DNA from 3 places in the Sinobacterium norvegicum genome. Region 3 is predicted to be linked to each of the others. Evidence: predicted binding sites of a transcription regulator. Region 3 holds the regulator's gene; each other region holds the start of a gene.
The links. The regulator sigma-54, encoded in region 3, starts transcription at its own class of promoters, with help from an activator protein. The targets are predictions, from matches to a motif close to TGGCACANNNNTTGCNNT.
Positions count from the first base shown of each region.

Region 1 (7,881 bases), on a different contig from region 3:
TGGACGATACCGCGGCGTTGACGCCGACCGATCTGCGCTCTCGGGTGCGAAGGATTAGCCGTGAGCACGGCGAGATTGGCATGGTCATGATCGATTACCTGCAGTTGATGCAGGTGTCCGGCCCCTCCGAGGGCAGAACGGCAGAGATCTCTGAGATCTCGCGCTCATTAAAGATGCTGGCAAAGGAGTTTGAATGCCCGGTGATCGCGCTGTCGCAGCTTAACCGATCGTTGGAGCAACGACCCAACAAGCGTCCGATCAACTCCGACTTACGTGAATCCGGCGCCATCGAGCAGGATGCCGATGTCATCGCTTTCATCTACCGTGATGAGGTCTATAACGAGGACAGTCCCGATAAGGGTATCGGTGAGATCATCATCGGTAAGCAGCGTAACGGCCCCATTGGCACCTGTCGCCTAGCCTTTAACGGTGCTCATTCTCGATTTGATAACCTGGCGCCAGGACAGTATACCGGCGACTATGGAGAATAAGTTTTAGCGATATAAAAAAAAGCGCCTCGGCGCTTTTTTTTATGCCCGCATTTTAGGGATAATAAAGCCTATTGCCTGAACACTATCGCCATCGCAGTGGCGGCCATGGCCGAGGCGGCAAAGCGGTTGAGCCGAATCGAGGCTTTGTCGCTTTTAAATAAGTGTCTGGCGCGCGCGGCGGTATAAGCATAGCCGATCAATACTGAGCTGACGATGGAAAATACGATGGTCACGATAATGCCGATATCAATTGATTGTAATGTGGTCAAATCGACAAAGGTGGGGAGTAGGCCGAGGTAGAACAAGATGACCTTGGGGTTGGACAGCGCAATCATCAAGCCACTGGCAACCGTGGCTGGCCATCGCTCGACGGTGCTGTCATCCTCGTTGACTGTTGTCGTTGGCTTGGACTTGAGTATCTTGTAGCCCATCCATAGCAAGTAGCAGGCACCAAGATATTTCACCACCACAAACAGCTCGTCCAGCCAGCCGGCAATCAGCGACAGACCGAAGATGGCAATCGATAGAAAAACCAAGTCGCCTAATACCATGCCAAAGACCAGCGGCAGCGTGGTTTTAAAGCCGCTGGCCAAGGCGCGGGCAACCACGGCAAAGACACCGGGCCCCGGTGTCATGACCAGAATAAGCATGGTGGTGGCCAGCGCCACAGAGTTGAGCCAGTTCATTATTTACCTTCGGTAGCGCGTATAATTTGCGTCTTGTGCAGTACGTTGACTTAGTTATCAGTATAGATGTCCAGTCGTTTGAGCAGACGATAGAAGTTACTGCGGTCTAAGCCAAGCGATCTTGCTGTCGCCGCCATGTTTTTTTGATGCTGCTCAAGCTTTTGCTGAATCAGCTCGATTTGGAATTGGTCGACAATGGATTTTAAGTCGATGTCTTGCTGATTGGCAGTGGTAAGAGTTGCCTGTTCGAGGTGTGGGCCGTTGGGTGTTGTGGAGGGGGTGATATCGAGGTGGCTGTTGTCGATGGTAACCAGTTTTCGGTTTCGTTGGCTGCTGACCGCCTTGAGTGCCGCCCGGCTCAAAAGGTGGTGAAGTTCACGCACGTTACCCGGCCAGTGATATTGTTTCAGTGTGGCATTGCAGCTCGGTGCGAGACGAAGCTTGTCGATGCCAAAGTGGTGCTGTTCCTGCTCAAGCATATAGCCGGCAAGTAGGATAATATCGCTGGCGCGCTCACGCAGTGGCGGCACCTCCACGGGAAAAACACTGAGGCGGTGGTATAAGTCGGCACGAAAACGGCCGGCCTTGACCTCCTGCTTAAGATTGCGGTTGGTGGCGGTAATAATCCGAACGTCGACATTGACCGGGGCGTCGCTGCCGACCCGCTGAATCTCACCACTTTGAATGGCGCGTAATAACTTGGCTTGAATCGGCAGTGGCAGCTCGCCTAGCTCATCGAGAAATAAGGTGCCGCCATCGGCCATTTCGAATTTACCGGCGCGGTTGTCGACGGCACCCGTAAAGGCTCCTTTACGGTGGCCAAAGAGTTCGCTCTCGGCGATGCTCTCCGGCAGTGCGGCACAGTTGATATAGACCAGGGGTTGGTTGCAGCGTTCAGATTGTCGGTGAATATGGTGGGCGACGACCTCTTTGCCGGCACCTGTTTCGCCGGTAATCAGCACTGACAGCATTGATGGGGCAACGGCATCGAGGTCGGCAATCAGGCTACGCATGGCCGTGCTTTTACCAATCATTTCGGTCTGCTTCTGTTGCAGTACCGACATGGTCAGTTGGTGCTGTGTTTCAACCTGCTGCTCCAGGGCTTGTATTAACTCTGCGGCCTTGGCGGTGGCGGCAGCAATGCTGATAATATTGGCCAGCAGTTGATAGTCGAGCTGGTCGAAACAGTGGGGATCGAGTGCGTCGAGGGTGATTACACCCCAGGGGATATCGTCAACAATCAGTGTTACGCCGAGGCAGTCGTGCACCTCCAGCTTATCGCAGTCATCGCCGACCAAGCCGTCATAGGGGTCGGGTAAGTCGCTGTCGGCGGGGAAGCGCAGCGGCTGGTTGGTGGCCAAAATACTGCTGAGTCTGGGGTGTTGATCGAGCTTAAAGCGCCGGCCAAGAGTGTCTTGGCTCAGCCCCTTAATCGCCAGTGGGCGCAATTGCTCGCCCTCTAGTTTGAGTAGGGCGATGGCATCACAGGGGAATAGTGTGGTGATTTGATCGAGTAGGCGTTGGTAGCGCTCACTGGCGGGCAGTTGGCGGCTAAGATCGGCAATGAGTTCTATGCCGGCGCTGTTTTCTGTAGTCACTTTAACCTCTAGTGTTGTCTTAATAACACAAGCTATTGGATGTCGATATGACAACTATAGGCTGAAGCCCTCGAAAACACTACCGATAAAAGTTGGCACGAAGGTTGATATAGAACAACTTATTGAAACATTAAATTTTGCCAGCCGATTCTGGCTATATCTTTCGTCACAGGGAACAGCAATATGTCATTATCTGAACAAACCGTCGCCATCGTAAAAGCCACCGCACCGGCAGTAAAGCAGCACTCAACCGAAATCACCGGCCGCTTTTACACCATTATGCTGGACGGCTACCCGGAGGTTCGCCCTTATTTTAATGCGACCCATCAGAGCAAGGGTACTCAGGCCAAGGCGCTGGCAGATAGCGTCGTTGCCTATGCGTTGAATATCGATAAGCTGCATAATTTGGGTCCCGTTGTCGGCCAGATTGTTGCCAAGCACGTATCGTTAGATATTAAACCTGAGCACTATGCCATTGTCGGTAAGTGTCTGCTGGAAGCTATTGCTGAGGTGCTGGGTGATGCGGTGACCGATGAGGTGGCAGCGGCTTGGGGTGAAGCTTATAACTTCTTGGCTGATTTGCTGATCGGTGCCGAGGAAGAAGTGTATCAAGCTAAGGCGGCCGAAGTGGGTGGCTGGCGTGGTGAACGCGAATTTGTGATCGACAAAATAGTCGATGAGAGCGAGGTGATTAAGTCGTTTTACCTCAAGCCTGCCGACGGTGGTGATTTGATGGGCTTTGCAGCCGGTCAGTATATTTGTGTGGTTGCCGAGGTGAATGGCGAGCAAATACGCCGCAACTATAGCCTGTCTGATGCGCCCAATAATGATTATTACCGCATCAGTGTTAAGCGCGAAGAGAGTGGCGCGATGTCGAGCTTTTTGCATCAGCAGTGCAGTATCGGCGATCACTTGCAGCTATTGGCCCCGAGTGGTGAATTCACCGCTCCTCAGTCGCAGCGTCCGCTGTTATTAGTGACCGGCGGCGTGGGTATTACACCTGCAATCAGTATTGCTAACGATATTGCTAAGCATGGGCGCAAGATTGACTTTGTCCATGCCGCCATCAACAGTAAGACCCACGCTTTTAAACAGCATACCGATCAGCTTGCCGAGCAGCACGAAGGCTTTAATACTACCTATGTGTATAGCGAGCCGCTGGCCAACGATCAAGCAAATCATCATGGCTTTATTAGTCAGGAGATGATCTCGGCTTTATTGCCCAGCGATAAAAAGGTCGATTTCTTATTCTTGGGGCCGAAACCGTTTATGCAGGCGATGCGCAATATTGCCCGCAACTTAAATATTAGCGATGAGTATGTTCGCTTTGAATTCTTCGGCCCACTAGAAGAAATTTAAGTCTGATCGCCAAGGCCTAGAGCTCTAGGCCTTGCTGTTTTATCATCGATGAACCATTGACCCAGTGGTTCAGGTTGCTGGGCATGCAGCCAGCCAGTTGATCAACGAGAATGTTGTACTGGTGCTTTAAGGCGGCCAAAAAAGGGCCCGCACTGAGAAAAATATCGGCACTGACAGGAAGTTCTTCCTGGGTGTTTTGGATCGGATTGATCACATCAAAAAAATCACATAACAGGCTTTGCATATCGCGACAGTTGATGGAATCTTCAACAAGTTGCTGGGAGTAAAGCGGCATGTTTTTGTGCTCTCGCTGTAAATCACTCCACTGCTGAAAGAGAGTGTTGAGTAAGCGTCCCAGTTCCTGTCTGTCCTCTGCATTGAGCTCGCCCTTGCTGCAGTGGAAGCATGCAATACCCCTTAGTCTCGCTGTCGATTCGATCAGTTGAATCAAATGACTAAAAATAAAATGACTGAGGCGCGATTTATCACCGCCCTTATTATCGAGTATGTCGCCATCGGTTCTGATGGCAATTAACCAACTGAGCTTGTTTAAATAATCTAACAGTTTGCTATGAAGATCGAAGCAGGCAAGAGGGCCAAGGTTATGCCATTGCTGCTGAATAGCTCGCCAACTTTGGCTGATGCAGGCATATTCTTTACGTTGCAAAATATCAGGAAAGCTATTGCTGAATCGTTCGATGGTGGCCAGCATCTTATCGGCCGACTGCTGTTGTCTGAAGGCTATTGAATTAAGAAAATCATCACCCACCAATTGCGCCGTAGTCGCGCCTCGATGGTTCCTCACCTCGTAGCTCAACGTTTGGATGTTCTTAATGGCTTCGATGACGGCTAACCAATGTTTGTGTTGGCGGAAGCTGTGCTGTATCAATTGTGCGTCCATAGTGCCCTCAAAAAAAGGGGCGCCCCGTTAGGGAGCGCCAAAGGTGGGTGTTCGTTAAAACTTCATTTCACCCCAGAGCCAGACCTTGTCAGTATCTGTCGCGAAGTCTGTTGCCGAGTAAGCTGCGTATTTGACGCCAACCTTGTATTTCTTAGCGAGCGGCTTGACTAAGAGCAGGTTGATCTCATCGCCTAGGCTGTCGCATTGGTCGCTGCCGCCACAATTGAAGGCTTGATCCGCATCGTACTGGTGATAGATAGCAGCAAGCTTCATGCCAGCCACTTTGGTACTGGCCTGAATGTAACTATCTTGTAATCCGCCGGTAGGGGTAGAAAGGAACTTGTCAGCCCAGCCATTGAAGGCATGCTTGGTCGCCAGCGGGGTTTGAAAACCATAACTTGCATCGTCGCTGCCCAATAATTCATACCCAGCTTTAATACTAAACAGTGAAAAATCAGCGCCAATTTCGGCGAGTATATAGTCGGCGTTGTAATTGTCGACATCGGTTTTCTGGTTGGCATACTCGGCGTTGTAAATAAGCTTTATGCTGTCATTGAGTGCCATGGAACCGGCAAATCTGACGCCATAAGTATCAGAGTTGGTGGCGTTATCGTTACTGTCATCTTGATTATCAAGGCCGTAGAAATAACCCGTCAGTTTGCCGATGTTGGCAAGCTGATAACTGGCATTGAACAGAGCGTGATTAGTGTTGAGGGTGCCGTCGGTGATAGTTTTTACCTGGCTAATCCACACGGCATCGACGGTCAAGTTGTTAGCACCATACGATGCTTTGACGGCATCGAAAGTCTGCTCGTTCTGTCGCCAGCCGACATTGCCAACGAATCGTGCGTTATCCAAGATGATGCGCTGGCGACCTGCACGGAGATCTAAGCCCTCAGTAAACTGATAGTTGAGATAGGCTTGGTTCAGGTTGGTAGAGGCGGGATCGGCAATCACGGGGTAGCCCGACTTGTTAGGGGCATAGTCATCGATGCCCGCGATTGTACGAGAGTCTTCCATCTCAATGAAACCGGTAAAACCGAGATAGTCGCCAGTCTTATAGCCCAGTTTTGTTCTTATTGTTAAAGCGTCAGCGGTATTGTCAATGCCGTCTTGATCGACAGATTCGTAGCGTGTTCTAACATCGATCGTCGCTGTGCCCGATGATATGGCTTGATAAAAACTGTCGTCGGCAAATGTTTTTCCTGCGTTTGACGCTGTCGCGGAGGCTATGGTGATGGCGATTGCAATAGGGCTAAGGTGAAACTTCATTTTTTACTCCAAGGTTTGAGGCGATCTATAAATTCTTATTAGGCAATGTCGGTGCTGGTGTTTTGTTCTGCGGCAGAAGCCGGTGCTTTTTGTGTCGGTGTAATCGGTTCAACTTTTTTTTGTTTTTCATAGAGGAACTGTAAAACAGCAGCGCGATAGTTGTTGTAACGTTCATCATTGGCGAGGGCTAATCGATCCCTAGGCCGGGGTAATTCTATCGGCAGTATTTCGCCGATCGTCGCGGCGGGGCCGTTGGTCATCATAATGATGCGATCAGATAATAAAACGGCCTCATCAACATCGTGAGTGATCATGATCACGGTGTTGTTTAGCTTTGCCTGAATGTCCATGATCGAGTCTTGTAGATGGGCGCGAGTTAGGGCATCAAGAGCGCCAAAGGGCTCATCCATCAGCAGAACATCGGGTTGCATTGCGAGGGCGCGGGCGATACCTACCCGCTGTTTCATGCCGCCAGATATCTCGCCAGGACGCTTGTCAATAGCGTGTTCCATATGCACGAGTGACAGATTGTGCTCGATCCACTCCCGCATTTGTTTTTTTGTCTTTTGTTTTTTGAAAACAGTTTTAACCGCAAGCTCTACATTTTCATAGGCGGTAAGCCAGGGAAGTAATGAGTGGTTCTGGAATACAACAGCCCTCTCGGGGCCTGGTTGGTCGACCTCTTTGCCGTTGAGGATGACACCTCCCGTGGTGGCTTGATGAAGCCCGGCAATGATATTCAATACGGTTGATTTTCCACAGCCAGAGTGGCCAATCAAAGAGATGAACTCCCCTTGCTTAACATCGAGGAAGACATCTTTTAAGGCACAAAATGCACCATCTCTTGTTGGGAAATCGATGCCGACGCCGCTGAGTTGTAAAAAATTATTCATAGATTATCTCCAGTTTTATAGGCTGCTGCTGTTTTTGTCCCAAGAGGCGTATCGCTGGAGCGCTAACATGATTCTGTCGAGCACAAATCCGATGACACCAATAGTGAGTACGGCAAACATAATTCTCGCCAATGATGATGAACTGCCATTTTGAAATTCGTCCCAGACAAACTTACCGAGACCCGGGTTTTGAGACAGCATTTCGGCGGCGATTAGTACCATCCAGGCGGTACTGAGAGAGAGCCGAAGGCCGGTGAAAATCATCGGTGTAGCGGAGGGGATGACAATCTTTTTAACGTGAGAGAACCAGCCTAAGCGAAGTACCTTGCTAACATTTTTTAAATCGTCATCTATGGTGGCGACCCCGACGGCTGTGTTGATCAACGTTGGCCATAGTGAACAGAGTGTGACTGTAATCACTGAGGTCACAAATGACTTTGGCAGTAAGGGGTCGTCACTGATATAGAGCGCGCTGACGACCATTGTCACCAAGGGCAGCCAAGCCAAGGGGGAGACAGGTTTGAAAATTTGAATGATTGGGTTGCTGGCAGCATGCAGCATGCTGTTTAAGCCAATAATTATGCCAAAAGGTATGGCAATAAGCGATGACAGAGCAAAGCCTGCCATGACGGTAAGCAAAGAGGTGGATATTTGGTCGATAAAATCAGGTGCGCCCGTGTA
Region 1 is NZ_CAKLPX010000001.1:1,867,775-1,875,655, reverse strand. It holds gene dnaB (replicative DNA helicase) at 1-491, shown strand, start outside; gene L9P87_RS08420 (LysE family translocator) at 560-1,177, opposite strand; gene norR (nitric oxide reductase transcriptional regulator NorR) at 1,228-2,775, opposite strand; gene hmpA (NO-inducible flavohemoprotein) at 2,959-4,134, shown strand; gene L9P87_RS08405 (hypothetical protein) at 4,151-5,035, opposite strand; gene L9P87_RS08400 (alginate export family protein) at 5,090-6,307, opposite strand; gene L9P87_RS08395 (ABC transporter ATP-binding protein) at 6,346-7,200, opposite strand; gene L9P87_RS08390 (ABC transporter permease) at 7,216-7,881, opposite strand, start outside.
Region 1: hmpA (NO-inducible flavohemoprotein) is a predicted target of sigma-54. The motif match lies at 2,869-2,886, and genes of this name have one in related genera.

Region 2 (7,881 bases), on a different contig from region 3:
AATAGGCCATCAGAACCTTGTACTGAGTCAAGTCACCACTGTAGGTTCCATGCCCATATTCGAACGACTCGCCCTCATCCATCCGGGGGAAGCCCTCACCGTGATCTGAGATAAAGTAAACAATTGCATTATCCAGCATTCCACCTTGCTTCAAGTCATCCATAAACACCGCCAACTGCTCATCAGTACGCTCTAACGTTTTGACATAGTATGGAAATACTCGCTCAACCTTATCATCAGGGTAGAGCCGATATATCTTTCTGTCATTACCGTTATGCTCAGAATCAGCCCAGGAAAACGGGTGATGAGGCAGAGTGAAATGCATGGCCAAGAACTGTGGCTTTGATCTATCTCTGGCGACAATAAAATCATTTAATAAAGAATTATAGCGCTCAGGTCGATAGGTGCCATAAACTGCACGATTGACATGAGTATAGGGAAATAAATACTTGCCAAAGGGCGTTAGCTGGACCACGCTTTCAAGCGGGTTTTCGCCGAGAGTGCCGATAATAAAATCGGCAAAACCGTTTTTTGGACCCAACTCCTGATCAAAACCAAAGTCGACACCGATATTACTAAAACGGCGTTCATCTATCGCATAGGTAGTTTGGTAACCAAGGCTTTTTATATAATTCAGGAATTGGTCATAACCCGGCTCCAAGTCGGCAAAATCTTGTAAATTCACTCGAATACCATGCTGCGGCGGTGTCTGCCCAGTCAGTATCGACGTCCAGGCCACCATGGTTCGCGCCAGCGTGGTATAGGCATTGGTCAAGTTATGACTATCATCTAAATAGGAGCGCAGTTCCGGCATATGAGCCTCACCCCACTGCTGATTATTAATCAGCTTCGATTGCAAGGAATCGACCCCAATAATAATAATATTGGGCTGGCTCAGCTCTGCCTGCGTATCTGTCACCGGTTGACGAGAATAATCCAGACCAATCAAAGACAAGGCCAGCGCTGGAACCAAGACCAAAAAGCGTCTGGGCCTGGCGAGCAATTGATGACACAGCACCAGAAGATAGCCTGCCAGCAAGATAAGACTCAGAGTCAGTAAGACATAATAACCCGCGAGCCCAACACCATAAATTGAGTTGGGGTAGTAAAGCGTATTAACAAAAAGAATGGCGCACCAGTGCAGGAGCAACCACAGGACAAAACCCGCACGACTTTCAATCTGTTCTTTGAGCGGTGTATCCAGCAGCCTACTCCAACTGTACTGACAGGCAGCGGATAGCATCAGCAAAACCACAGTGGTGCTGAATAGGTATTGAAACAGTTGATATTTAAAATCGGTGGTAAATATTGACGCTGCAGACACATGGGTTGGCGTAGTCGACCCCATAGTCGCAAACTCGATAAACCCGATCATCGACGAGATCATTATCAATAAATGAACAACAACAAACACCAAAAAACACTGCAAGTACCGCTTCAAAGCAAGCCCCCGTAGGAAAACATAAAATAACAAACGAAAAAAAAGCCCGTAAACGGGCTTTCTCGACAACCGCTATAATTAGCAGCCTTTAGGAGAGTATTCAGAGATACCTGAAGAGCTACACGCCCAAGCACCTGAAGAAGCTGTGCGCGTTAAAGTCACGCTACCACCGCTTAACGAACCGTTGGTAAAGTTATCAGCAACAATTGTTGCACCAGTACCCATGCTCAGAGTCAAATCAACACCGTTTAGGGCGCCTGAATTCCAACCTTCTGGATCATCAGAAGTGTCGCCACGAAGAATTGCTGCCTCAATTGGGCTAATAAACTGAGCCATAGTAGCATGCGCCTTGGCTACTTCAGAACGAGCCACATAGGCCTGGTACTGAGGCAGGGCAACAGCGGCGAGAATACCCATGATCGCTACCACGACCAATAGTTCGATTAAGGTAAAACCTGATTGTTGTTTCTTCATTGTAACTCTCCAAAATTCTAGAAAAGGATTTTTCTTATAGGTGACTGTAAGATAGCAACAGCTGTGCCAACACCTCAAAGCCGGCACTATTGTTCATAGTGGAAGCATATTAGTCAACAACTTAGCTAAAAACACTGGCAGCAACTCACACAAAAACACACAAAGTGACAATTATTGTCACCTTGTGTGTCTCGCCATAGTCTCTTCACCGTATCCGTTGCCCATACCGGGAATCCGTAACGCCGTTAACATTTGCAACAATTGCCCCCTGCCAGCTCTTCCACTCACAGGCAGATAAATATATGCTACAACTTATACTTGGCATAAATGCTTTCGCTATTTTTCAACGGGTTAAGCCTCAGGCTGCCTTTTTATTCGCGTCAGCCATATTACTTATAATAAAGTGCAGCACTATTCATGACGAAACCGACGTCCACATCGACGGTAGCCCCGCTCAGCGGCCTTGCTCGCCGACTGGTAAAAGATGAGCTGATTAACGAGGCTGACGCCCAGCAGGCGTGGAGCACAGCGCATCAACAGAAAACCCCCTTTGTCAGTCATTTGGTGAGCAGCGGCCTGATTGACGCCGCAGCCATCGCTCAGTCCGCCAGCGAAGAGTTTGGTAACCCGCTGTTCGATTTAAGCAGCCTTAACCCTGAGGCCATACCCGCCGATTTAGTGGCTATTGCGTTGGTGCAGAAACACCATGCCATTCCGCTGTTTAAACGAGGTAACCGCCTGTTTATCGGCGTGTCCGACCCCACCAATTTCCGCGCCCAGGATGAGATTCAGTTCCACACCGGTTTAAGCACCGACTCTGTCCTGGTCAATGAGGCCTTGCTGGCCGACTACATCAAGGCCTTGGTCGATAACGACGGCGACAGCGCCGTCGACTTTGGCGACTTGGATGACGGCTTAGAAGACCTCGACGTTGGCCCCGACACCTCCGGCAAGGGCGCAGAAGAAGATGATAGCAGCGCCATCGACGACACCCCCATTGTTAAGTTTATTAACAAGATGCTACTCGATGCCATTAAAATGGGGGCCTCCGACCTACACTTCGAACCCTACGAAAAAGCCTACCGCGTCCGTTTCAGAACCGACGGCGTATTGAAAGAAATGTCGCGGCCACCGCTGGCCCTGGCCGCCAAGCTGACTGCCCGCTTAAAAGTCATGTCCGAGATGGATATCTCTGAACGCCGCATCCCGCAGGATGGCCGCATTAAGCTGAAGCTGTCTAAAAAGCGCGCCATCGACTTCCGGGTCAATACCCTGCCGACACTGTGGGGCGAGAAAGTGGTGCTACGGATACTCGATCCCACCAGCGCCCAGATGGGCATCGAGGCGCTCGGCTACGAGGACGACCAGAAGGAAATGTATCTGCAGGCCTTGCACCAGCCCCAGGGCATGATTCTGGTGACGGGGCCTACTGGTTCGGGTAAGACCGTCTCCCTCTATACCGGCTTGAATATCCTCAACACCGAGGAACGTAACATCTCCACCGCCGAGGACCCGGTAGAAATCAACCTCGAGGGCATTAACCAGGTTCACGTCAACCCCAAGGTGGGCCTGGGCTTCTCCGAGGCGCTGCGTTCATTTCTGCGTCAGGACCCGGACATTATCATGGTTGGTGAGATTCGTGACTTGGAGACCGCCGAGATCGGCATTAAAGCGGCGCAAACAGGTCACATGGTGATGTCGACGCTGCACACCAACAGCGCCGCCGAGACAATTACACGATTACTCAACATGGGGGTGCCGGCCTTCAACCTCGCCACCACCGTCAGCCTGATCATCGCTCAGCGGCTAGCCCGTCGTCTGTGTAAGGAATGCTCAACAGAGTTGACAGATGTGCCCCGAGAAACCTTAATCAAAGAGGGCTTTAAAGAAGAGGAGCTGGACAGCCTGACCTTAAGACAGCACAAGCCCGATGGCTGCAGCAAATGCAATAACGGCTATAAGGGCCGTGTCGGTATTTATGAAGTGGTTCGCATTACCGATAGCATTGCCCGCATTATTATGGAAGAGGGTAACGCCATCGATATTGATGATCAATGTCGCAAAGAAGGCTTTAATAATTTAAGACGCTCTGCACTGCTGAAAGCAGCACAGGGCTTGACCAGCTTGGAAGAAGTGAACCGAGTAACCAAGGATTAAACATGGCAACAGCAGCAAAAGCAGTCAAAGGCTCCACCTATACCTACGAGGGCAAAGACAGCCAGGGGCGCAAGACCACCGGCGAGATCAACACCGCCTCTGTTGCCCTGGCCAAGGCGCAGCTGCGCAAGAAAGGTATCAATACCACCAAAATAAAGAAGAAAGCCAAGCCCCTCTTCGTCAGCAAGAAACCGATTAAGTCCTCCGACATCACTGTTTTCACCCGCCAGCTCGCCACCATGATGAAGGCCGGTGTGCCGCTGATGCAATCCTTTGAGATTGTTGCCGAGGGCTTGGACAACCCCAGCATGGCCGAACTGGTGTTAGAAATTCGTGACGATGTCGCCGGCGGTACCAGCCTGGCCGACAGCATTCGCCGCCACCCCAGTCATTTCGACAGCCTCTTTTGCAGCCTGATTGAGGCAGGTGAGCAATCTGGTTCACTGGAGACCATGCTCGATCGCGTCGCCCTGTACAAAGAAAAAAGCGAGCTGGTTAGAAAGAAAATCAAGAAGGCGATGACCTACCCGATGGCAGTTATTGCCGTCGCCGTGATTGTCACCGGCATATTGTTGATTTATGTAGTGCCCCAGTTTGCCGCCACGTTCAACGCCTTTGGCGCAGAGCTCCCCGCCATTACGCTGTTTGTGGTCGCCGCCTCAGAATTCATGCAAACCTGGACGCTGGCAATGATAATTGGCGTTGTCCTATTCGTCGTTGCCTTTAATCAGGCCAGGGCTCGTTCCAAACCCTTCTCTGATGGTGTTGACCGCGTACTGTTAAAAGCACCACTGATCAGCAATATTATTTACCAGTCGGTGATGGCACGCTTTAGTCGAACCCTATCGACCACCTTTGCCGCCGGTGTCCCCCTGGTTGAATCATTGGATTCTGTTGCCGGCGCCGCCGGTAACGATGTTTACTACCGCGCCATCAATAAAATTCGTGACGACGTCACATCGGGCAACTCGCTTAACGGTTCAATTAAGGCTACCGATTTATTCCCCAACCTGCTGATTCAGATGGTAGCCATCGGCGAGGAGTCAGGCGCCTTAGATGACATGCTGGCAAAAGTGGCCGACCACTATGAGGCAGAGGTTGATGACGCGGTGGACAATCTGACGTCATTAATGGAGCCACTGATTATGGCCGTGCTCGGTGTCGTCGTCGGTGTTTTACTACTGGCCATGTACATGCCAATATTCACAATTGGCTCTGCCATCTAAATAAATTACATCATCATTCATAATAAACAGGTTTTATGCAGTACCTAGACTATTTTAATCAACACCCTGCGACATCCATCGCGATTGTCGCAGCCATCAGCCTGCTGATTGGTAGCTTTCTCAATGTGGTTATTTACCGCCTGCCGCTGATGATGATGCGGGACTGGCGGCAAGAAATTGAGGAATTTGACCCCGACGATCTCCCCAAGCTGCCGCCGCAGGATCAGCGCTTTAATTTGGCTGTGCCGGATTCCACCTGTCCCGGTTGTGGCCATAAGATTCGCGCCTGGGAGAATATCCCGCTGATCAGTTACGCTGTTCAACGTGGCAGGTGCAGCAGCTGCAAGACGGCGATCTCGCCGCGCTACCCCATCGTCGAATTTGTCACGGCCATGCTGTCGGTGTTTGTCATCCAGCACTTTGGCTTGACCGCTGCAGGCTTGCTGGCGCTGTTCTTTACCTGGTCGCTGATCTCGCTGACGCTGATCGATGCCGATCACAAACTGTTACCCGACAGCATTACCTTGCCCCTGATGTGGGCGGGCTTAATTGCCAATTACTTTTTAGTGTTCGATGGCGTCAGCTTTAGCGACAGTTTCTGGGGCGCTATTGTTGGCTATATGAGCCTGTGGAGTATTTACTGGCTGTTTAAACTGCTGACAGGAAAGGAAGGCATGGGCTATGGCGACTTCAAGCTACTGGCCGCCCTCGGTGCCTGGATGGGCTGGCAGGCGCTGCCGCTGATTATCATTCTGTCTGCCGGTGTCGGCGCAGTAGTGGGTATCACGCTGATGGTTGTTGCCAAGCGCGACAGCCAAGCCACGTTACCCTTCGGCCCTTACTTAGCCGCAGCCGGTTTTATTGCCATGATCTGGGGCGATATCATCACTCAAACCTATCTGCAATTTGCCGGCATGAATTAAGGCCGTGCTCCTCTCTTCAATCTAGCCAGAGAACGCCATCCATCGTATGATGGCGTTTTTATTTTGTCTTTAGAGTAATCGTGATATGTATATCGTAGGCTTGGCTGGTGGTATTGGCAGCGGCAAGACCGCTGTCTCAGACCGTTTCGAAAAACTCAACATCGATGTTATCGATGCCGATGTCGCCTCCCGTACTGTGGTTGAGCCCGGCAAGCCGGCACTACGCGATATTGCAGCGAAATTTGGCGACGATATTCTACTTGCTGACGGCAGTCTTGACCGCGCCAAACTGCGTAGCGAAGTGTTCTCCAACCCCGCGTCGAAGCAGTGGCTGGAACAACTGATACACCCACTGATTGCCACCGAGATTTTTACCCAATTAGAAGAGGCAAAATCCAGCTACTGCCTGTTTGTGTCACCACTGCTGTTTGAGTCGGGCCAAAATGAAATCTGCAACCGAGTACTGCTGGTTGATGTGCCAGTGGAAACGCAAATTTCACGCACCATGAGCCGAGATAACAATAGCCGCGAGCAGGTTGAGGCTATATTAAGCCAGCAGGCCAGCCGTGAAACACGGCTAGAAAAAAGCGATGATATTCTTTTAAATGATCAGGGCTTTGAGCAATTAGATAGAGAGATTGCCCGCCTACATCAACTGTATTTAAGCCTGGCAAAGGAACAGTAGTATGACCGAGAAACAACCGATTATCGCCTGCCCAAGCTGCAAAAAATCAACACTTTACAGCAAGGACAACCCTGATCGCCCTTTCTGCAGTAAACGCTGTAAGGATGCGGACTTTATCGATTGGAGCAACGAGCAGCGCACTATTGCCGGCAATTCTGTCTATGATGACTTGCTGTCTGGCGACCTCGACCAGCTTGCAGAATAACGACTAACGGTTATATTTAGCCAGCAAGGCATCGACGATGGGCGCATTAGCCTCTGGTAATTGGTATTCCGCAAGGTCAGCCAGAGCAACCCATCGTATCAGCTGCCCCTCACTGCCCTGTCCGTCTTCACCCAGCATCAAAGTAATACCGCTATCGAAGTCTGTGACCACACGGGTATGCAGCGCGACGGATTTCTCTGGGTAATCGAAATGCTGTACCAACAGCGCTGAAGAAGATGTCACCTGTAAACCTAACTCCTCACGCAACTCTCGGCACAGCGCCTGTTCGACACTCTCATCGCCATCCACTTTGCCCCCTGGAAACTCCCAGAAGCCCGCCAAATGCTTGCCTGCTGGCCGTATAGCCAAGAGGCAATGCTCACCATCTGCATGCATAATCACACCGACGGCCACAGCCACTACCTTCTTTTCAGTCAACGACACCTAGGTTCTATATTCCGCATTGATACGCACATACTCATGAGACAAATCGGTCGTCCACACCTTGGTACTGGCCTCACCGCGATTGAGCTCAACCCGAATAGTGATTTCTTCCTGATCCATTACCGCCTGTCCCGCTTCCTCAGTGTAACTGGCAGCACGACAACCGTTCTCGGCAATCACCACGTTGTTGAGGCTGACCGCCACCTTATCGACATCGAGATTGTCGACACCGGCACGACCAATCGCCGCCAACAGACGCCCCCAGTTCGGGTCCGAGGCAAACAACGCCGTCTTGACCAGTGGAGACTCGGCCACGGTATAGGCCA
Region 2 is NZ_CAKLPX010000005.1:28,102-35,982, reverse strand. It holds gene L9P87_RS16495 (sulfatase-like hydrolase/transferase) at 1-1,441, opposite strand, end outside; gene L9P87_RS16490 (pilin) at 1,520-1,915, opposite strand; gene pilB (type IV-A pilus assembly ATPase PilB) at 2,333-4,072, shown strand; gene L9P87_RS16475 (type II secretion system F family protein) at 4,075-5,298, shown strand; gene L9P87_RS16470 (prepilin peptidase) at 5,334-6,221, shown strand; gene coaE (dephospho-CoA kinase) at 6,307-6,906, shown strand; gene L9P87_RS16460 (DNA gyrase inhibitor YacG) at 6,908-7,111, shown strand; gene L9P87_RS16455 ((deoxy)nucleoside triphosphate pyrophosphohydrolase) at 7,115-7,555, opposite strand; gene argJ (bifunctional glutamate N-acetyltransferase/amino-acid acetyltransferase ArgJ) at 7,556-7,881, opposite strand, start outside.
Region 2: L9P87_RS16490 (pilin) is a predicted target of sigma-54. The motif match lies at 1,967-1,984, and genes of this name have one in related genera.

Region 3 (7,881 bases):
ATGCTAGCGACGATCGGCATAAGCACTGCCAGGGCAACAACTTTTTCAATAGTGGCTTCAAACAGGCCGATGACATTGGCCGAGAATAATGCGGCTAAGAGGTTAACCCCGAGCCAAAGTGCTCGCCTAGGGGCCGTGGCCCTGACGGTGGCGAAGGTGTCAGCTTCCTCATCGAGGCCGGCCATGCTCAGTAGTGAGTGATCGGCATCCTCACGGATGACATCGACCACATCATCGATAGTAATACGGCCAAGTAGCTGGCCTTCATCATTGACCACCGGCGATGACACCCAATCGTTTCGTTCGAAGAGGCTGGCAACATCGGTATCGGAGGTGTGTGCCAGAATAGGTTCGATGTCAGTGGTCATGACTTCCCGCACGGTCATACTGGGATCGCTGGACAGTAGTTTGCTGATAGGTAGCAAACCGAGAAATTTATCCTTGCGATTGACGACAAAAATAGTGTCGATAATATCGGGTAATTCGTCGTGACGACGCAGATAGCGCAGCACCACATCCAGACTGAGGTCTGGCCGCGTGGTGATGTTATCGGTATTCATCAAGCCGCCCGCAGTATCCTCGTGGTAGGGCAGAATCTTCTCTACCCGTTGACGATCTTGGGCATCCATCGCCAGCAACACTTCACGGATGACGCGATCGGGCAATTGCTGCAATATGTCAGCGGCATCATCGGGTTCGAGCCCGTCGGTCAGGGCAATGAGTTCATCGGTGTCTTTGTTCTTTAAAAAATTGGCCTGAAGCTCCTCGCCCAGCTCTTGTAATACGCTGCCCTCTCGGCGGTTGTCGAGTAAGCGCCACAGCACGGAGCGCTGTTTAGGTGGGGATGACTCTATCAGGTGAGCGATGTCTGCATCGGTCAGACTCTTCAACATATGCCTTATGCTTTGGAGGGCTCCGCTATCGACGGCGTCATTGAGAGCGCGAAGATGGTGCTGAGTTTGGGCTTGGTCGGTAGCTTGGGGCATAAAAATTACTCTGTTGAAGATAGTGGTTGAGCGCTAGGCGTGACCTTCTGATAATGGTGTGGGGTGAATGGGGGCGATTATGCTAGAAAAAGTATAAGACAACAACGCATTATCGGTATTATTCAACGTGGTGTAATGTTACTTATTTGCATCTATTCATCTTCGTCAAAGCGGTTATTGATCAGTTGGCAGACAGCTTCCATGGCGGCGGTTTCATCGCTGCCCTCACAGCGGATGGTTATCCAGCTACCCTTCGAGGCGGCCAGCATCATTACCGACATGATGCTTTTGCTGTCGACGCTTTTCTCATCGCGAATAATGGCGATTTGGCTGGCAAAGGCGCTGGCAACTGTTACTAGCTTGGCTGCGGCCCTGGCATGGACGCCGAGTTTATTGATGATTTCTATCTGTTGCTCAACCATGAGTATGCTGTCGCTTTATTTATTATCGAGTTCTCGGTGGCGTACCTGTACATTGTCATAAAGGGCGCTGAAATGTTGATAAAGTTTTTCCGCCATAAAGACGCTGCGGTGCTGTCCGCCGGTGCAGCCAACGGCGACAGTAGTATAAGAGCGATTATTGGCGGAGAATCGAGGCACCCAGCGTTCAAGGTATTGTTTGATATCGTCAAACATCTCTTTCACCTCATCCTGTTCTGATAAAAAGTTCTTTACCCCATCGTCAAGGCCGGTTTGGCTGCGAAGTGATGGCACCCAGTGTGGATTGGGTAGGCAGCGCAGGTCGAACACCATATCAGCATGGTTGGGGCTGCCCTTTTTAAAGCCGAATGACTGGAATTGCAGCGTCATCTGGCCGCTGTTTTGGTCGGCGACCTCAATGCGAATAAAATCACGTAACTCGTGATAGCTAAGTTTGGTGGTGTCGATGGTTAAATCGGCGATATTAGCAATCGGCTCGAGAATCACACGCTCGTCTTCAATTGCCTCCTGCAATGCGGTGTGGCGATTGCTCAACGGGTGCTTACGACGAGTTTCACTGAAACGCTTAATTAGAGAGTTGTTGTCGGCGTCGAGATAGATAACCGAGGTCTCGACTTCTTCCGGCAGTGATGAAATAAGGGTGGGAAACTCAGAGAGCGTACGAGAGCTATTGCGGGCATCGATGCAGACGGCAAGCATCTCTTGTTCGGGGGACGAGTTGGCTCTCGCCTCACTGATCAAGGCGGGCAATAGATAGGCGGGTAGGTTGTCGATACAGTAAAAGCCGACATCTTCTAACACATTAAGCGCTGTACTCTTGCCGGAGCCGGAGCGTCCGCTGATGACGACTAGTTTCATAGCTTCCCTATCTTGTAATCCAGTTAGCCTGTTGCAATGGGCTGCAAGGCGGCATCAAAAAGTTCTTGGTTGCTGTTGGTTGCCCTCAGACTTTGGCAATAATCTTCAGCGCTAAACAATTCCGCCATCATTGACAGGGCCTGAAGGTGATCATCGCAGGCTTCCTCAGGAACCATCAGCACGAACAAGATATCAACAGGCTGATCATCGATGGCATCAAACGCAACGGGTTTGTCGAGGGTGAATAAGGCGCCGGTAATCCCCAGGCAGTTGGGCACTCTGCAGTGGGGGATGGCAATGCCTTTGCCAATGCCGGTGCTGCCGAGCTTTTCTCTTGCATTAAAACGCTGAAACAGCTCCTCGTTATCAAAGGCGCTGACATCCTTGCAGATATGTTCTGCAATGATTTCTAGCACGCGTTTTTTGGAGGAGGCTGACGCACCTGAGACGGTGCGTTCTAGTGTGAGAATATTTTGCAGTTGCATGATAATTTAATAAGTCTTGCTATCTGGAGCCATGATTACTGGCGGTTTGCTTTTCTTTGTATTTCAGCAATTGACGGTCTAGCTTGTCAGTTAGCAAGTCGATTGCGGCATACATATCAGCCGCTTCCGAGGATGCGGCAATGTCGGCGCCGGTCACGTGTATCGTGGCATCGGCCCGGTGTCTGGTTTTTTCAACAGTCAGTGTAACATGTGAGTTGGTAATACTATCAGAGTGTCTACTGAGACGGCCAAACTTATTGGTGACATATTCGTGTAAAGCTTCAGTAACATCGACGTGGTGACCGCTGATATGGATTTGCATATGTTTATCCTCTGTCGCTACAGGCTGTAATTGCCCTGTTGTCTGTGTGAATACCGCATCTTGGTTGTCGCCCAATATTTGACGGGCTTATCTATAGTCTAGACCAGTTGTTTGCGTTCGTTTGAGGGAGGAATCATCATGGATTCTCTGTACTTAGCGATTGTCCGCCGGGCGACCTTAATCCCTTGCTCTGCCAGCAGCTTGGTCATTGCATTGTCGCTGAGCGGCTTGCGAGGATTTTCGGCGGCCACCAATTTTTTGATAATGGCGCGGATTGCCGTCGATGAGCATTCGCCGCCACTTTCGGTGCTGACGTGGCTGGAAAAAAAGTATTTCAGCTCGAAGATGCCCCGGGGGGTGTGCATGTATTTCTGCGTTGTCACCCTGGAGATCGTAGACTCATGCATTTCAACGGCGTCGGCGATGTCGAGCAGGACCATTGGCTTCATCGCCTCATCACCGTAGTCGAGAAAACCCTGCTGCATTTCGACAATTTTGCTGGCAACTTTCATCAGTGTTTCATTCCGACTCTGCAAGCTTTTCAGGAACCAGCGTGCTTCCTGCAAATTGTCTTTTAAAAAGGTATTGTCAGAGCTATTGTCGGCCCGCTTGATTAGCGAGGCGTAATCGTTGTTAATGCGTATGCGGGGGGCGATATCGGGGTTTAGCTCCACTCGCCAGTGTTCATCGACCTTGCGGACGTAGACGTCGGGGACAATATATTCGGCGCTGTTGGCCTCTAAGTCATCACCAGGACGGGGGTTAAGGCTTTGAATCAGGCTGATAACGGCCTTCAGTGGCGCCTCTTTGATGCGAGCTCTACGCATTAGCTGATTAAAATCTTTGTTGCCCAGTAGCGGTAAATAGTGCTCGACAACTTTTTTGGTGTCACTGAGCCAAGGGGTGGACTCGGGTAATTGGTTGAGCTGAATTAGCAGGCATTCTCTTAAATCTTGGCTGCCAACACCGGGTGGGTCAAACTGCTGAATACGATGCAGTACGGCCATTACCTCGTCGAGTTCAATGTCTAGCTGATGATCATCCTCAAAACCTTGATGGATTTCCTCGGCACTCAGTGACATAAAACCAGAGGGCTCTATGGCATCGATAACCGCGAGACCAATCACCCTATCGGTGTCGGACATGGGAGTGAGGTTTAGTTGCCATAACAGATGCTCGTGCAGGCCCTCGGCCTGACTGTTCCGGCTGTCGATATCAAAGTCTTCGCCGCCAGGTCCTGCGCTACCACCGGTGTTCTGGTAAACATCATCCCACTGTGTATCAACGGGAAGCTCTTTGGGGATGTTGTCAGGGTTTGACCAATCGATATCAGACTGAGCGGCATCGGCGGGCGTTTCGGGGCTGGCTGTTTCTATTTGGGCGGGTCCCTCAGTCGTATGGTTGAGGGCTTCTAAATTATTTTCCGGTGAGGCGTTATGTTCCTCTTCGGTGACTTCGAGCATGGGGTTGGAATCGAGAGCCTGCTGGATCTCTTGTTGTAAATCGAGCGTTGACAACTGGAGTAGGCGAATAGCCTGTTGCAGTTGCGGGGTCATCGTTAATTGCTGACCCATTTTCAGTTGCAGCGATTGTTTCACAGCGACAGATTCTCCCAAGCGAACCGCGTATCAGTCTCTGTTTGCTATTTTCGGTTATAGCAATAATAAGAGCTCTCTGAATAGCCGGATATCCGCCGGCAATCTAGTAAGGCCGGCATTATAATCATCAGTAACTCTGTAAAAGCAGTAGTTATTATCAAATTTATACAGCGTCAGTTTATCGGTAGTCGCGACGACAAGCAAACATTAGACCAGCTTTAAAATAGCCTTTGTGTTTAGAGCTTGAATTGCTCACCCAGATAGACTTTGCGGACCTGATGATTACTCAAAATAGTCTCTGCGGTGCCCTCGGCAATAATATAGCCTTCGCTGACGATATAGGCCTTGTCACAGATGTCGAGGGTCTCTCTGACATTGTGATCGGTAATGAGTACCCCGATGCCTTTGGACTTCAGGTGATTAACAATCCCTTTGATCTCGTTAACCGAGATGGGGTCGACGCCAGCAAAGGGCTCATCGAGCAGGATAAATTCAGGCTCTGTGGCCAGCGCTCTCGCTATTTCTACCCGGCGCCTTTCACCTCCCGAGAGAGACATGCCGAGGCTTTTACGAATATGGGTGATATGGAATTCTTGTAGCAGCTCTTCCATTTTTGCATGACGCTGTTTCTTGTTTAAATCCTGGCGTGTTTCGAGTATCGCAAGCAGGTTGTTTTCCACCGATAATTTGCGAAAAATTGACGCTTCCTGTGGCAGGTAGCCAATCCCGTGTTTGGCCCGGCCGTGCATAGGTTCTGCGGAAATATTGGTGTCGTTGATCCACACCTGGCCGGCATCCTGGGGCACAATCCCGACGACCATGTAAAAGCAAGTGGTCTTACCGGCGCCGTTGGGGCCGAGTAGGCCGACAACTTGCCCGCTGTCTATCGACAATGAAACATCTTGAATGATTTTACGTTTTTTATAGGCCTTGGCTAAATTGTTGGCTTTCAGGGTCGCCATCTAAGGTTGCTCACTTTTATCGGTGCTGTCAGTGTCAGTTGGCGCCTCTGGCGCGGGCTCGCTGGTGGGTATGGCCTCGTCCGGTATTCTATCTGATGGCGGGGTGACCTCTGCGGCGGGTGCCTTCTTTTTACTGGGGGGGAGGACTACGTGAACGCGGCCATCGCCCTCTTGTTGGTCTTTGTTGCCCTTGGCTTTGACGATTTCTTCCGCCATGAGGTATTCAATCTGTTCGCTATCGACCTGGGTGCCATCCTGTTCGATACTGGCCTGGCGGGTCAGAACGAGTAGCTCTTTGGCGGCATAATAGTCGATGATTTCGCCGCGGGCATAGACTATCGCCTTGTTTTCTTCGGGGCGCTGTTGCAATTTTGCCGGTTTGCCCAGCGCCTGAATTTTGGATAATTCGCCGTTGACCTGGTTGATGATAATTTTGTCGGCTTCAATATGAAGCGTGCCTTGGTCGAGTTCGACATTACCGATATAGGTGGTAATCGCATTCTTATCGTCACGCTCGGCGCGATCAGAGCGAATATGAATAGGTTGTTCGCGGTCAGTAGGCAGCGCCTGGGCCAGCTGGACCGTCAGCAAGGAGCAGAGAATCGCAATCGCTGTTAGGGGGCTATGGCTCATAAACAGAGTGAACTCCAGAGAGTAGAGAAATAAATTCTTTGTTGAAGTCAGCGTGCATCCCCGTCGCCTTGGTGACGCCTGATGCCTGGGTAATCGTCACCGCTTCTTTGGTATCGGCGGTATTGAGTACGGTGTTAATTAATAATATTTCAGTGTTCAGCACGGTACTGTCGGCAGCGGTATTACCGGTGGTAATCACTACATTGTTGGTTAATAGTACGGTTTTATCAGGGTTTACCGTAGCATTTTTTGCCGAGGCTATCTGTTTTGTCACACTGGCCTCGTAACTCTTGATGACCGGGTTAGTCACAAAAGAGGTGTCGCTGTGATCGAAGTGAATCGCTTTGTCAGCAATCGAGTGGGTATCCAGCTTGCCGTCGACATCGAAACTGCGGTGATCGGCTTCGGTGATATACCATGCTGGTGCTTTAATCACGGCGGCCACTAGCAGGTCGCCGGTATTGTTATCCGGCGAGGTGAAGTAGGCAACAGCAGTGACACCAATGACGGTGGCGGCTGCGGCCAGCCATTGTTGTACCTGTCTCGATCGTTTGCTCACCGGCTAGCATCCGTAACGTGTTAATAGTGTCAAAATTATACCAGACCGGCTCGTAATAGTGCATGCAGATGGACGACACCGGCTAGGTTATCGTCTTGGTCGACAACAACAACAGAGGTGATTTGGTTGTCCTCCATGATTTTCAAGGCACTGGCCGCCAACATGTCGGGGCTGACAGTCTGGCAACCTGGGTTCATCAATTCGCCAATAGTGGCTCGGTGAATGTCGATTTCGCTGTCGAGGCTGCGTCGTAAATCACCATCCGTGAAGACCCCAACGACTTTTTGTTGTTCGTCGACAACAGTGGTCATGCCGAGGCGTTTCTCGCTGATCTCAACCAGCGCCTTACTCAGCGTGGTATTGGTTGAAACGCGGGGGATTTCATCACCATAGACCATGGCGTCAGACACTTTCAGCAGCAGGCGTCTACCCAGAGTGCCACCGGGGTGAGAGAAAGCGAAGTCGTCGGCGGTAAAGCCTTTCTCCTCGAGCAGTGCAATAGCCAGTGCGTCTCCCATGACCAGTGCCGCGGTAGTGCTTGATGTTGGAGCTAAATTCAGTGGACAGGCCTCTTTGTCGATACTGACGTTGAGGTTGGCATCGCTGGCCTGCGACAGCGGTGACTGCGGGTTGCCGGTAATGGTAATCAGTGGTGCGCCCATACGCTTGATCAGCGGTACGATGGTGACAATTTCGGCGGTATTACCGGAGTTGGACAGCGCTAGTACCACGTCATCCTTGGTAATCATACCCAAGTCGCCATGGCTGGCCTCTCCTGGGTGGACGAAAAAGGCCGGGCTGCCTGTGCTGGCTAGGGTGGCTGCAATCTTATTGCCAATATGCCCCGATTTACCCATGCCGGTCACTACAATACGGCCTTTGGCCTGCAGCATGAAGTGGCAGGCTTTGTCGAAATTTTCATCGAGGCTGCTTTTAAGGTCGTTGATCGCCTGTTGCTCGAGGTCGATAGTGCGTAGCGCAGACTGAATAAAAAGAGGCTGGGTCGTCATAGGTTAGACCTTAGAGTAGGGCGAATAG
Region 3 is NZ_CAKLPX010000007.1:43,316-51,196, forward strand. It holds gene mgtE (magnesium transporter) at 1-893, opposite strand, end outside; gene L9P87_RS17940 (hypothetical protein) at 894-1,016, shown strand; gene L9P87_RS17260 (HPr family phosphocarrier protein) at 1,139-1,408, opposite strand; gene rapZ (RNase adapter RapZ) at 1,424-2,284, opposite strand; gene ptsN (PTS IIA-like nitrogen regulatory protein PtsN) at 2,308-2,769, opposite strand; gene hpf (ribosome hibernation-promoting factor, HPF/YfiA family) at 2,789-3,091, opposite strand; gene L9P87_RS17280 (RNA polymerase factor sigma-54) at 3,190-4,689, opposite strand; gene lptB (LPS export ABC transporter ATP-binding protein) at 4,926-5,651, opposite strand; gene lptA (lipopolysaccharide transport periplasmic protein LptA) at 5,652-6,284, opposite strand; gene lptC (LPS export ABC transporter periplasmic protein LptC) at 6,274-6,843, opposite strand; gene L9P87_RS17300 (KpsF/GutQ family sugar-phosphate isomerase) at 6,879-7,853, opposite strand.